2 regions of the Stenotrophomonas sp. STEN087 genome follow, and region 1 is predicted to be linked to the other one. Evidence: riboswitches for the same ligand, from Rfam matches in the RefSeq annotation. Region 1 holds a riboswitch; the other holds the start of a gene.
What was found. A riboswitch is a leader RNA that binds a small molecule or an ion and turns the genes downstream of it on or off. The one in region 1 is predicted to bind glycine.
Positions count from the first base shown of each region.

Region 2: it holds a riboswitch for glycine, as region 1 does, so the genes downstream of both, gcvP (aminomethyl-transferring glycine dehydrogenase) here and ACVOK1_RS09550 (trimeric intracellular cation channel family protein) in region 1, are expected to answer to the same signal.

Region 1 is NZ_JBRRCR010000027.1:28,486-34,378, reverse strand. It holds gene ACVOK1_RS09560 (multidrug efflux RND transporter permease subunit) at 1-378, opposite strand, end outside; gene ACVOK1_RS09555 (MdtA/MuxA family multidrug efflux RND transporter periplasmic adaptor subunit) at 375-1,562, opposite strand; gene ACVOK1_RS09550 (trimeric intracellular cation channel family protein) at 1,833-2,450, opposite strand; glycine riboswitch at 2,533-2,638, opposite strand; glycine riboswitch at 2,652-2,741, opposite strand; gene ACVOK1_RS09545 (GIY-YIG nuclease family protein) at 2,782-3,057, shown strand; gene ACVOK1_RS09540 (nuclear transport factor 2 family protein) at 3,129-3,560, shown strand; gene ACVOK1_RS09535 (hypothetical protein) at 3,565-4,020, shown strand; gene ACVOK1_RS09530 (NAD(P)/FAD-dependent oxidoreductase) at 4,130-5,407, opposite strand; gene ACVOK1_RS09525 (NYN domain-containing protein) at 5,516-5,893, shown strand, end outside.
Region 2 is NZ_JBRRCR010000044.1:3,655-9,547, forward strand. It holds gene ACVOK1_RS12725 (siderophore-interacting protein) at 1-62, opposite strand, end outside; gene ACVOK1_RS12730 (multidrug effflux MFS transporter) at 202-1,428, opposite strand; glycine riboswitch at 1,737-1,839, shown strand; gene gcvP (aminomethyl-transferring glycine dehydrogenase) at 1,902-4,769, shown strand; gene ACVOK1_RS12740 (VOC family protein) at 4,881-5,291, opposite strand; gene ACVOK1_RS12745 (amino acid permease) at 5,395-5,893, opposite strand, start outside.

The DNA of each region.
Region 1 (5,893 bases):
CGGCACCGGCAGATCGCCGGGCAGGAAGCTGCCAGCAGCGTTGATGGCCGCCTGCACGTCCTGCTCGGCCACGCCCAGAGACACATCCAGGCCGAACTGCAGGGTGATGACCGAGGCGCCGCCGGAACTGGTGGACGACAGCTGCTTCAGGCCGGGAATCTGCCCGAGCTGGCGTTCCAGCGGCGCGGTGATGGTGCGCGTGGTCAGTTCCGGGCTGGCGCCCGGGTACAGCGTAGTGATCTGGATGATCGGGTAATCGACCTGTGGCAGCGCCGCCACCGGCAGCAGGCGGTAGGCCAGCACGCCCGACAGCAGCAGCGCCACCATCAGCAGGGTGGTGGCGACCGGGCGCAGGATGAACGGGCGCGACAGGTTCATGCGCCGGCCTTGGCCGCCTTCGCTGCAGCAGCGGGCTGTTCGGCCACGATCTCCACGGCGGTACCGTCTTCCAGGCCATCGATGCCTTCGATCACCACCTGGTCGCCGGCCTGCAGGCCGGAGCGCACGGCCACGCGGCCCTCATCGGCCGGGCCTAGCACCACGGTGCGGCGCTGCGCCTTGTTGTCCTTGTCGACGATGTGCACGTAGTTGCCCTGGCTGCCGAACTGCACGGCGGCATCGGGAATCAGCAGCGCCGGCTGTTTGCCCAGCTGCAGGCGCACGTTGACGAACTGGTTGGGGAACAGCGCCAGGCCCGCGTTGTCGAACTGCGCGCGCAGTTTCAGCGTGCCGGTGGCGGTGTCGATGCGGTTGTCGACGCTGGACAGCGTGCCCTGCGCCAGCGCCTTGCTTTCACTGCGGTCCCAGGCTTCCACCGGCAGGCCGGCCTGGGCCTGCACGGCATCCAGCAGGGCCGGCAGTTCAGGTTCGGGCACGGTGAACAGCACGCTGATTGGCGCGGTCTGCGCCAGCGTCACCAGACCCTCGGTATCGCTGGCATGCACCAGGTTGCCGACATCGAGGCGGCGCAGGCCGACGCGGCCGCTGACCGGCGCGGTGATGCGGGTGTACTGCAGCTGCAGGCGCGCTTCATCCACCGAGGCCTGGTCGCTGATGCGGCGGCCCTGCAGTTGCCGCACCTTGCTCTGCTGGTCGCTCAGCTCCTGCCCGGACACGTAGTTCTGCTTCTGAAGTTCGCGGTAGCGCTGCAGCTGGCGCTCGGCATTCTCGAGTTCCGCCAGGTTCTGCTGCTGGGTGCCCTGCGCCTGCGCCAGCTTCACTTCATAGGGGCGCGGGTCGATCTGCGCGAGCAGGTCGCCGGCCTTCACCTGCTGGCCTTCCTGGAAGTGCAGGCGCAGCAGCTCGCCATCGACGCGGCTGCGCACCACCACGCTGTGCAGCGGGGTGACGGTGCCGACGGCCTTCAGGCGCAGCTGCAGGGGTTCGGCACTGGCACGGGCCACGCGCACTGGCACGGTCTTGCCCGGGCCTGCGGCCGCGGTTGCCTCGGCGCGCGGCCATGCCCACCAGGCCACCAGGCCGGCCACGATGATGACGACGGGAATCGCCCACCAGCGGCGGGAACGGGGCGGGGTGCTACGGGACGGCTCAACAGCGGACATGGGGCATCCTGCGCCCTGCGCACGCGCAGGGACATGTACGCCCGTTCGCGCATCACGCGCAGCGGGCAACGGGGGAGGGGAGTGTCTGGCGGGACCGCGACGCGGTGTGGCTGGATGCCGTCGCGCGGGCGACGGGGCGTCAATGGTAGCCAATCAGCCCGGCGATTGCCGCATGACCAAGGTCATGCCTGACCGCTCTTGTAGGGTCGAGCCATGCTCGACTGCTTCTGCCAGGAACAGTCGAGCATGGCTCGACTCTACAAGGAGCGATCAATGCACTTCGTCGTGGTACACGAACTTGGGCATTTCCCAGCGGTAATGGATCGCCAGCAGGCGCAGCGCGAAGCCACCGCCCAGGCAGCACAGGATCGCCGTGGCATCGGCCACACCCCAGCGCAGCAGCAACAGATATACCGCGCCGGTCAGCAGCGAGATGATCGCGTACAGCTCCTTCTGGAAGATCAGCGGCACCTCGTTGCAGAGGATGTCGCGCAGCACGCCGCCGAAGGCACCGGTGAGCATGCCGGCGATCAGCACGATGGGCATGGCATGGCCGGCCTCGCGTGCGATCGAGCAGCCGATCAGGGTGAAGGCGATCAGGCCCAGGCCATCGAGCACCAGGAAGGTGCGGCGGAAATGGTGCATCCAGCGCGCCACCCAGGTGGCGATCAGCGCCGCGCACACGGTGAAGCCCAGGTACTCGGGGTGCTTCACCCAGCCCAGCGGGTAATGGCCGAGCAGGATGTCGCGCAGCGAACCGCCGCCGAGGGCGGTGACGCAGGCGATCATGACCACGCCGAACAGGTCCATGCGGCGGCGGCCGGCGGACAGCGCACCGGTCATGGCTTCGGCGGAAATGGCAACGAGATAGATGATGGACAGCAGCATGGGACAGGCTCCGGGCGCGGTGGGGCCGGCCATGCGCGTATACCGCCACTGCCTGCGCAATGACGGGATGACGATGACCGGTGCCGCTCCCGCTGTCCTTTTGCCTGAGAGTTCAGCGGGATGAACCGCGTGCCCCTTCGGCGGATCGTGCCGGGCGTGCCCGGTGACCTCTCTCCAGCTCGGCGAGTCGAATGCATGGTTGGTGGGATTCCAGCCCACCGGCCTGAGCGATCATGGGAGCCTGCGCCTTCGGCGGGCGCCAGCGCGGCGCCTCTCTCCTGCATTCGGGCGGCAGTATATCCGCTGCAGTGCAGCACGCCATAATCCCCCCATGGCCCGTCCCTCCGCCCCGTGGTTCCTGTACCTGCTCGAATGCCGGGACGGCAGCTATTACGCCGGCATCAGCACCGACGTAGCCGCCCGTTTCGCCGCCCATCTGGCCGGCAAGGGCGCCCGCTACACCCGGGCCCGGCCGCCGCTGCGCATCCTCGCCGTGCGCGAGTACCCGGACCGCTCGTCTGCTTCCCGCGCCGAATGGCAGCTCAAGCAGCAGCCGCGCGAACGCAAGCTGGCCTGGCTGCAGGCCCCGGCCGAGGCCGTCCTGTAGATCCACGCCACGCGTGGATGGGGGACGCCGCCCATGCCATGATCGCCGCGCGCCCAGAGCTGGAGACCCGGATGTCCACGCTTGCCCTGTTGTTTGCGCTCTCCGCATCAACCAGCCCGGCCGCCGACCCGGCCACCCTCGCGGCCATCGAGGCCACCTGCCATGACTACGTCGATGGCCAGCTGGAAGCCGACCCGCAGCGCGTCGCGCGCTCCCTGCACCCGGACCTGGCCAAACGTGCGGTGCTGGGCGATACGCCCGACGAGCGTCTGGACCTGCGCCGGATGTCGAAGGACGAACTGGTGGCGCTGACGAAGCAGGGAGCGTTGAAGACGCCGAAGGCGCAATGGGACCGCCGCTGCACGGTGCTGGACGTGACCGGCAATGCCGCCTCGGTGCGGCTGGAAACGCCGTGGTTCGTCGACTACTTCCACATGGGCCGTTTCGACCAGCGCTGGGTCATCGTCAACGCGCTGTGGTACCCGAAACCGAAGGCGCCGTAGAGCGATGCGTGCTGCCGGCAAAGCATGGATCTCCGTCGTCGTATTGGTCGCCGCCATCGCGCTGCTGCCCGGCCTGCTCTACCTGCTCGGGCTGGCCTGGGTGGATGGTTGGCCGCAGCCGGCAGACCGTGCGCCCAGCGGCGTGGCGGCATGCAGCGGTGAACCGCGCGCGGGCTACCAGCGGATGAACCCCTGGGGCTTCGTCGCGCAGCTCTTCGACCAGGATGCGGGGAAAGCGAACGTGCCCGTGGTCGAGCAGGAGGCCTACTGGGTTGCCCGCCGCCACCTGATGCGGCAGCCGCGCCACGGCATGCTGCGCTGGCAGTTGAGCAGCACGGCGCTCACGATCTGGATCACCCGGCATTGGAGTGCCGGGCAGATTGCCGACACCGCGAGGAAGGAAGACTTCTGCCACGTGTGGCCACGCCCGCCGGGAACCGGCGGCCCGGTGAACCGGTAGATCCACGCCATGCGAGGAGGGTGTTGGGAGGCGGGGTCAGAGCCCTTCATGCCCGGGGTCAGATCCCTTTCCGCAGGAAAGGGCTCTGACCCCAGCGTAGTGCAGGCCATTACCTCGGCCGGCGATCTTCCTGGTCATCACCAAAAATGATGCGCGCGCTGCGCTGGTAGCTCCAGTACGCCACCGCCCAGTTCAGCAGCACCACCACGCGGTTGCGGAAACCGATCAGGAAGAACACGTGCGCGGCCAGCCAGAACCACCAGGCCAGCACGCCGGACAGCTGCAGCCTGCCCAGGTGCACGATGGCGGCCATGCGGCCGATGGTGGCCAGGTTGCCGTAGTCGGCGTACTTGAACGGCCCCGGTGTCGGCTTGCCATGCAGGCGCGCGCGGATGACATCGGCCACGTACTTGCCCATCTGCTTGGCGGCGGGTGCCACGCCGGGCACCGGCTTGCCGTTGGCCTGGTTCACTGCAGCCAGGTCACCAGCGACGAACAGTTCGGGGTGCCCGGGCAGGGTCAGGTCGGGCTGCACCTGCACGCGGCCGGCGCGGTCCAGTGGTACGTCCAGCGTGCGCGCCAGCGGCGAGGCGGCCACGCCGGCGGCCCAGACCACGGTGCGTGCGGGCACGAACTGTTCGCCCAGCTTGAAGCCGAGGCTGTCGATGTCGCTCACCGGGGTGCCGGTCAGCACTTCCACGCCCAGCTTCTCCAGCTGCCGGCGTGCCTTCAGCGACAGCACCTCGGGGAACGAAGACAGCACGCGCGGGCCGGCCTCGACCAGGCGCACCTTGGCGCTGGCCGGATCGATGTGGCGGAACTCGTTACGCAGGGTGTGGCGGGCGATCTCGGCCAGGGTGCCAGCCAGTTCGACGCCGGTGGGGCCGCCGCCGACCACCGCGAAGCTGAGCCATGCGGCCTTCTTCGCCGGGTCCGGTTCGGCCTCGGCGCGCTCGAATGCCAGCAGCAGTTTGCGGCGCAGGGCGATGGCATCGTCCAGCGTTTTCAGGCCCGGCGCATCGCCGGCCCACTGGTCGTTGCCGAAGTAGGCGTGGGTGGCGCCGGTGGCCAGCAGCAGGCTGTCGTAGCCCAGGGTGCTGCCGTCGGCCAGCTGCACCTGGCGGGTGGCCTTGTCGATGGCGACGACCTCGCCCAGGCGTACTTCCACGTTGCGCTGGTGGCCAAGGATGTGGCGCAGCGGCGCGGCGATGTCGGGGGCGGACAGGCCGGCGGTGGCGACCTGGTACAGCAGGGGTTGGAACAGGTGGTGGTTGCGGCGGTCGAGCAGGGTGATCCTGATCTTTTCGCGGGCCAGGGCCCGGGTGGCCCAGAGGCCCGCAAAACCGCCGCCGATGATGACCAGGTGGGGGACTGGTTCGCGGCTCATCGACGTACTCCAGAGGGGGATGGATGTCGCCCTGCATCATCGCACGTCACATGGCTGCCAGTGGCCATGGGTGATACTCCGCTCAGCCTGCAGCCCACCGAGGAAACCATGTCCGAACCGGAAAAGCGCATCGCCCTGCTGATCGACGCCGACAATGCGCCGGCCTCGAAGATCGACGAAGTCCTGGCCGAGGTCGCCCGCTACGGCGTGGCCAACGTGCGCCGTGCCTACGGCAACTGGAAAAGCCCGCGCCTGAAGGGCTGGGAATCGGTGCTGCACGAGTACGCCATCCGCCCGATCCAGCAGTTCGCCTACAGCAAGGGCAAGAACGCCTCGGACATGGCCATGGTCATCGATGCCATGGACCTGCTGTACGCGCGCAACCTCGATGGTTTCGCCATCGTCTCCAGCGATGCCGACTTCACCCCGATGGTGATGCGCCTGCTGACCGATGGGGTGAAGGTGTATGGCTTCGGCGAGAAGAAG
Region 2 (5,893 bases), on a different contig from region 1:
GAAAGGACGCGGCGCTCCTTCAGCGCCACCTCGAACAGGCGGTAGGTCTGCTGCGCAGCCATGGGGGTACCTCGCGACGGCTTCTGATCGGCTGGCCGTCACGAACCCGTGCAGCGGCTGGCTGGAATCCCCAGCCTAGTCCGCGTGGTCACTGCCGCAAGAGTTTGGGCGCCGCTGCAGCGCCCTGCCCCTGCGCGCTGCTCAATGGCCCGTGGCCACTGCCTGCACTGCGCGCTCGCGGCGGTGTTCCCAGTACCAGAACACGAAGCCGCCGGCGAAGAAGGCGACCTGGCCCAGGGCCAGGTGCAGCGGGCTGCCGCTCAGCAGCGGCGACACCAGGCCGGCCACCACGGTGCTGATCATCAGCTGGATGAACGCCTGCAGCGACGACGCCAGGCCGCGCTGGTGCGGGTACATGTCCAGCACCGCCAGCGCCAGGATCGGGAAGATCAGCGCCATGCCCATGCCGCCGAGGAAGATCGGCAGCACCGCCCACGGCAGGGCGAACTGCGGCGCCAGGCTCACGTAGCCCACGTTGAGCAGCACCGACAGCGCGCAGAGGGTGAAACCGATGCCGATCTGGCGGGTGGGCGTGGTGCGCCCGGCCATGCGCCCGGACAGGAACGAACCGGTGGTCATGCCGCCGATGGTGGGAATGAACAACCAGGCGAAGCCACCTTCGCCCAGGTGCAGGTGCTGCATGACGAACACCGGCGCCGAGGCGATGTACAGGAAGATGCCGCCGAAGTTGATGCTGCCGGCCAGCGCCAGGCGCAGGAAACGCGGGTTGAAGCCGATGCGCACGTAGTCACGCAGCAGGCCACGCGGCGACAGCGGCACGCGAGCCGCCACCGGGTGGGTCTCCGGCATGAAGCGTGCGGTGCAGACCAGCAGCAGCAGCGAGAACACCACCAGGAACCAGAAGATCAGCGGCCAGCCGGCGCCACTGAGCAGGATCCAGCCACCGATGATCGGCGCGATGGCCGGGGCGATGCCGAACAGCATCGATACCTGGCTCATCAGCCGCTGCGCATCGTGGCCGTGGTAGAGATCGCGGATGACCGCGCGGCCGACGATCATGCCGACGCCGGCCGACAGGCCCTGCAGCGCGCGGAACACCAGCAGCGTGCTCAGGTCGGTGGACAGCGCGCAGCCGACCGAGGCGCCGATGAACACTACCAGGCCGCCGAGGATCACCCGCTTGCGGCCCCAGGCATCGGACAGCGGCCCGTGCGCCAGGCTCATCAGCGCATAGAACAGCAGGTAGACGCTGATGGTCTGCTGCACGGCCACTTCATCCACCGCCAGGCGCTGGGCCAGCTGCGGGAAGGCCGGGAAGATCGTGTCGATCGAGAACGGGCCGAACATGGCCAGGCCTGCGAGCAGCAGGGCCATGCGTCGGGTGGAAGGGGCAACAGCGGGGGTCATCGGCAAAGCGTCCGGCTGGGCCATGCGTGGCACGCACGGCGGGCGCCGATCCCCTGCAGCAGGGACGGCGCCAGATGAATACGAGAATCCGGCCATGATAGGCCCGGATTGCGGCCGATGCCATCGACCGCTGCACAAAACGCATGGCCGGGCCATCAGCCATTCAGGCCCGCAGGCGCCCTGCCCCCGCTCCGGGCCCGTGTTCAGGCGCGGCAACCCGCTATAATCGCCGGGCAACATGGTGGGAGAAGCGGAACACCGCTGCCGAAGGCGCAACGCCCGTAATCGCTCAGGCCCGATACCACCCGTAACAGAACTCTGGAGAGACCGGTTCGATCCGGCGCCGAAGGGGCACGAAGCTGCGGCCAGCCGCACTTTTAAACTCTCAGGCAAAAGGACAGAGGGGCGCCCCGCAGACCGCCAACCGGCGGCTTGTGCCCGTGCGTGTGCCCTTTCCTGACGGATCCTTCGCCATGTCCCAGAACACCCCCTCCCTGCGTGAGCTTGAGCATCATTCCGCGTTCGTCGAGCGCCACATCGGCCCCAACGATGCCGAGATCGCGCAGATGCTCGACGTCGTCGGCCACGCCACGCTGGATGCGATGACCGATGCCATTGTGCCGGCAAAGATCAAGTCGCCCGCACCGCTGGCGCTGCCGGAGTCGATGACCGAAGTGCAGGCGCTGGCGAAGATCCGCGCGATCGCCGACAAGAACACCGTGCTGCGCAGCTTCATCGGCCAGGGCTACTACGGTACCCACACGCCGAACGTGATCCTGCGCAACATCCTGGAAAACCCGGCCTGGTACACCGCTTACACCCCGTACCAGGCGGAAATCTCGCAGGGCCGCATGGAAGCGCTGATCAACTTCCAGACCCTGTGTGCCGACCTGACCGGCATGGAAATCGCCAACGCCTCGCTGCTGGACGAAGCCACCGCCGCCGCCGAAGCGATGACCCTGGCCAAGCGTTCGGCCAAGTCGAAGTCGGACACCTTCTTCGTGCACGACGCCGTGCACCCGCAGACGCTGGAACTGCTGCGCACCCGCGCCGAGCCGATGGGCATCGTGCTGCGCGTGGGCACCCCGGCCGAAGCACTGGAAGCGGAGGCCTTCGGCCTGCTGCTGCAGTACCCGGACACCTTCGGCCAGGTCGGCGACTACAAGGCGCTGGTCGATGCCGTGCACGCGCGCGGCGGCCTGGTGGCCGTGGCCACCGACCTGCTGGCGCTGACCCTGCTGGCCGCTCCCGGCGAATGGGGCGCGGACATCGTGGTCGGCAACAGCCAGCGCTTCGGCGTGCCGTTCGGTTTCGGCGGCCCGCACGCTGCGTTCATGGCCTGCCGTGATGCCTACAAGCGCTCGATGCCGGGCCGCCTGATCGGCGTCTCCATCGATGCCGAAGGCAAGCCGGCCTACCGCCTGACCCTGCAGACCCGCGAGCAGCACATCCGCCGCGAGAAGGCCACCTCCAACATCTGCACCGCGCAGGTGCTGCTGGCGGTCATGGCCTCGATGTACGCCGTCTACCACGGTCCGGAAGGCCTGGCCCGCATCGCCCGCCGGACCCACCGCCTGGCCTCGATCCTGGCCGCGTCGCTGCGCAGCGCCGGCGTGCAGGTCGGTGGCGACTTCTTCGACACCCTGCACATCACCGGCGTGCATGCCGATGAGATCCACGCCAAGGCGCGCGCCGCCGGTTACAACCTGCGCGCGATCGACAGCGACTCGGTCGGCATCAGCCTGGATGAGACCGCTACCCGCGCCGATATCGTCGCCCTGGCCGCCGTGTTCGGTGCGCAGGCCGATGTGGACGCGCTCGATGCCAGCACCGCCGACGCGCTGCCGTCTGCCCTGCTGCGCCAGTCCGCGTTCCTGACCCACCCGGTGTTCAACACCCACCACAGCGAGCACGAGCTGCTGCGCTACCTGCGTTCGCTGGCCGACAAGGACCTGGCAATGGACCGCACGATGATCCCGCTGGGCTCGTGCACCATGAAGCTCAACGCCACCGCCGAGATGATCCCGGTGACCTGGCCGGAGTTCTCGCAGATCCACCCGCTGGTGCCGGCCGACCAGGCGCTGGGCTACAAGGAACTGATCGAGACGCTGGAAGCGATGCTGGTCGAATGCACCGGCTACGACGCGGTCAGCCTGCAGCCGAACTCGGGCGCGCAGGGTGAGTACGCCGGCCTGCTGGCGATCCGCGCCTACCACCGCTCGCGCGGTGAGGACCACCGTGACATCTGCCTGATCCCGGATTCGGCGCACGGCACCAACCCGGCCTCGGCACAGATGTGCGGCATGAAGGTCGTGGTCACCAAGACCGATGCCAACGGCAACGTCGATGTCGAAGACATCCGCGTCAACGCCGAGAAGTACAGCGATCGCCTGGCCGCGATCATGATTACCTACCCGTCCACGCACGGCGTGTTCGAGGAGGAAGTGGTCGAGATCTGCGAGATCATCCACCAGCACGGCGGCCAGGTGTACACCGACGGCGCCAACATGAACGCCCTGGTCGGCGTGGCCAAGCCGGGCAAGTGGGGTTCGGACGTTTCCCACCTGAACCTGCACAAGACCTTCTGCATCCCGCACGGCGGCGGTGGCCCGGGCGTCGGCCCGTGTGCGGTGAAGGAACACCTGGCACCGTTCCTGCCGGGCAAGCTGGGTGACAACGGCCCGGTCGGCATGGTCAGCGCGGCCAGCTTCGGCAGCGCCTCGATCCTGCCGATCAGCTGGATGTACATCGCCATGATGGGCAGCGAAGGCCTGCGCAAGGCCACCCAGGTGGCCCAGCTCAACGCCAACTACATCGCCAAGCGCCTGGCCCCGCACTTCAAGACGCTGTACACCGGCCGCAACGGCCTGGTGGCGCACGAGTGCATCCTCGACGTGCGCCCGCTGGAGAAGACCAGCGGCATCGGTGCCGAGGACGTGGCCAAGCGCCTGATCGACTTCGGCTTCCATGCGCCGACCCTGAGCTTCCCGGTGGCCGGCACGCTGATGGTCGAGCCGACCGAGAGCGAATCGCTGCACGAGCTGGACCGCTTCATCGACGCGATGATCCAGATCCGCGAGGAAATCCGCGCGATCGAAGACGGCCGCCTGGACCGCGAGGACAACCCGCTGAAGAACGCCCCGCACACCGCGACGGCGGTGACTGCCAGCGAGTGGACCCACGCCTACCCGCGTGAGCTGGCCGCCTTCCCGCTGCCCAGCCTGAAGCTGCAGAAGTACTGGCCGCCGGTGGCCCGCGTCGACAACGTGTACGGCGACAAGAACGTGATGTGCGCCTGCATCCCGGTCGATGCCTACAAGGACGACGAAGTCGAGGCGTAAGCGCTCGATTGACCGGTAAACGGAACGGCCCGCGCAAGCGGGCCGTTCTTGTTTCCATCAACACGTGGCGCATTCTCCAGTAGATCCACGCCATGCGTGGATGCCGCGATCTCACGGGTCGGGCATCTGCCCCAGGCTCAGCTGCCACGACACGCCGTAGCGGTCCTGCACCCAGCCGTAGCGGTTGCTGAAATCGTAGTCGCCCACCGGCATCAGCCAGTGCCCGCCCTCGCCCAGCACGCGTGCCGCACGCTCGAACTGCTCGCTGCCGGCGCATTCGACGAACAGCGAGATCGAGGGACTGAAGGTGAAGTCGTGCACGTCCAGGCTGTCGAAGCACAGGTAGTGCGTGCCCCCCAGCAGGAAGATGGCCTGGCGCACCTGGCCGGGCACGCCGGCGCCGGCACCTTCAGGGTGGTGCTGCAGGGCCAGCAGGCGGAAATCGGCGAAGGCGTCGGAGTACAGGGCCATGGCGGCCTCGGCCTGGCCGGTGAACATCAGGAACGGGCGACTGCGCAGCATGCGGTACTCCTGTTCGACAGGCCGGTGACGGCCCACGCGATCAGGATGGCACGGCGGATGTGCAGCCCCCGTGGTAGTGCCGGCCGCTGGCCGGCAGCACCGATCAGGCTTCGCGCATGCGCCGGGCGATGGCGCTGCCGGCGGCGATGACGGCGGTCAGCGCCACCATCGAAAGGAACTGCAGGCGCGTGTGCGCTTCACTCAGCAGCAGGCCGAAGATCAGCGCCAGGATGCCCAGCGCACACACCGTCAGCCACGGGAAGCCGGCCATGCGGAACGGCAGGCGGGTGCCCAGGCGGTCGGCCCGGCGGCGCAGCACCAGCTGCGAGACCAGCGACAGCGTCCACACCAGCAGGCAGGTGGAGCCGACGATGTTCAGCAGCACTGGCAGCACCTTGTCAGGGAACAGCAGCTCCATGATGGTGGCGGCAAACCCGAACAGCACGCTGGCCAGCACGGCGATCACCGGCACCTGGCGCGGGTCGGTCCAGCCCAGCACGGCCGGTGCCTCACGGCGCTGCGCCAGCGAATAGATCATGCGCGAGGCGCCGTAGAGGTTGGCATTGAGCGCCGACAGCAGTGCGATCACCGCGATCAGGGTG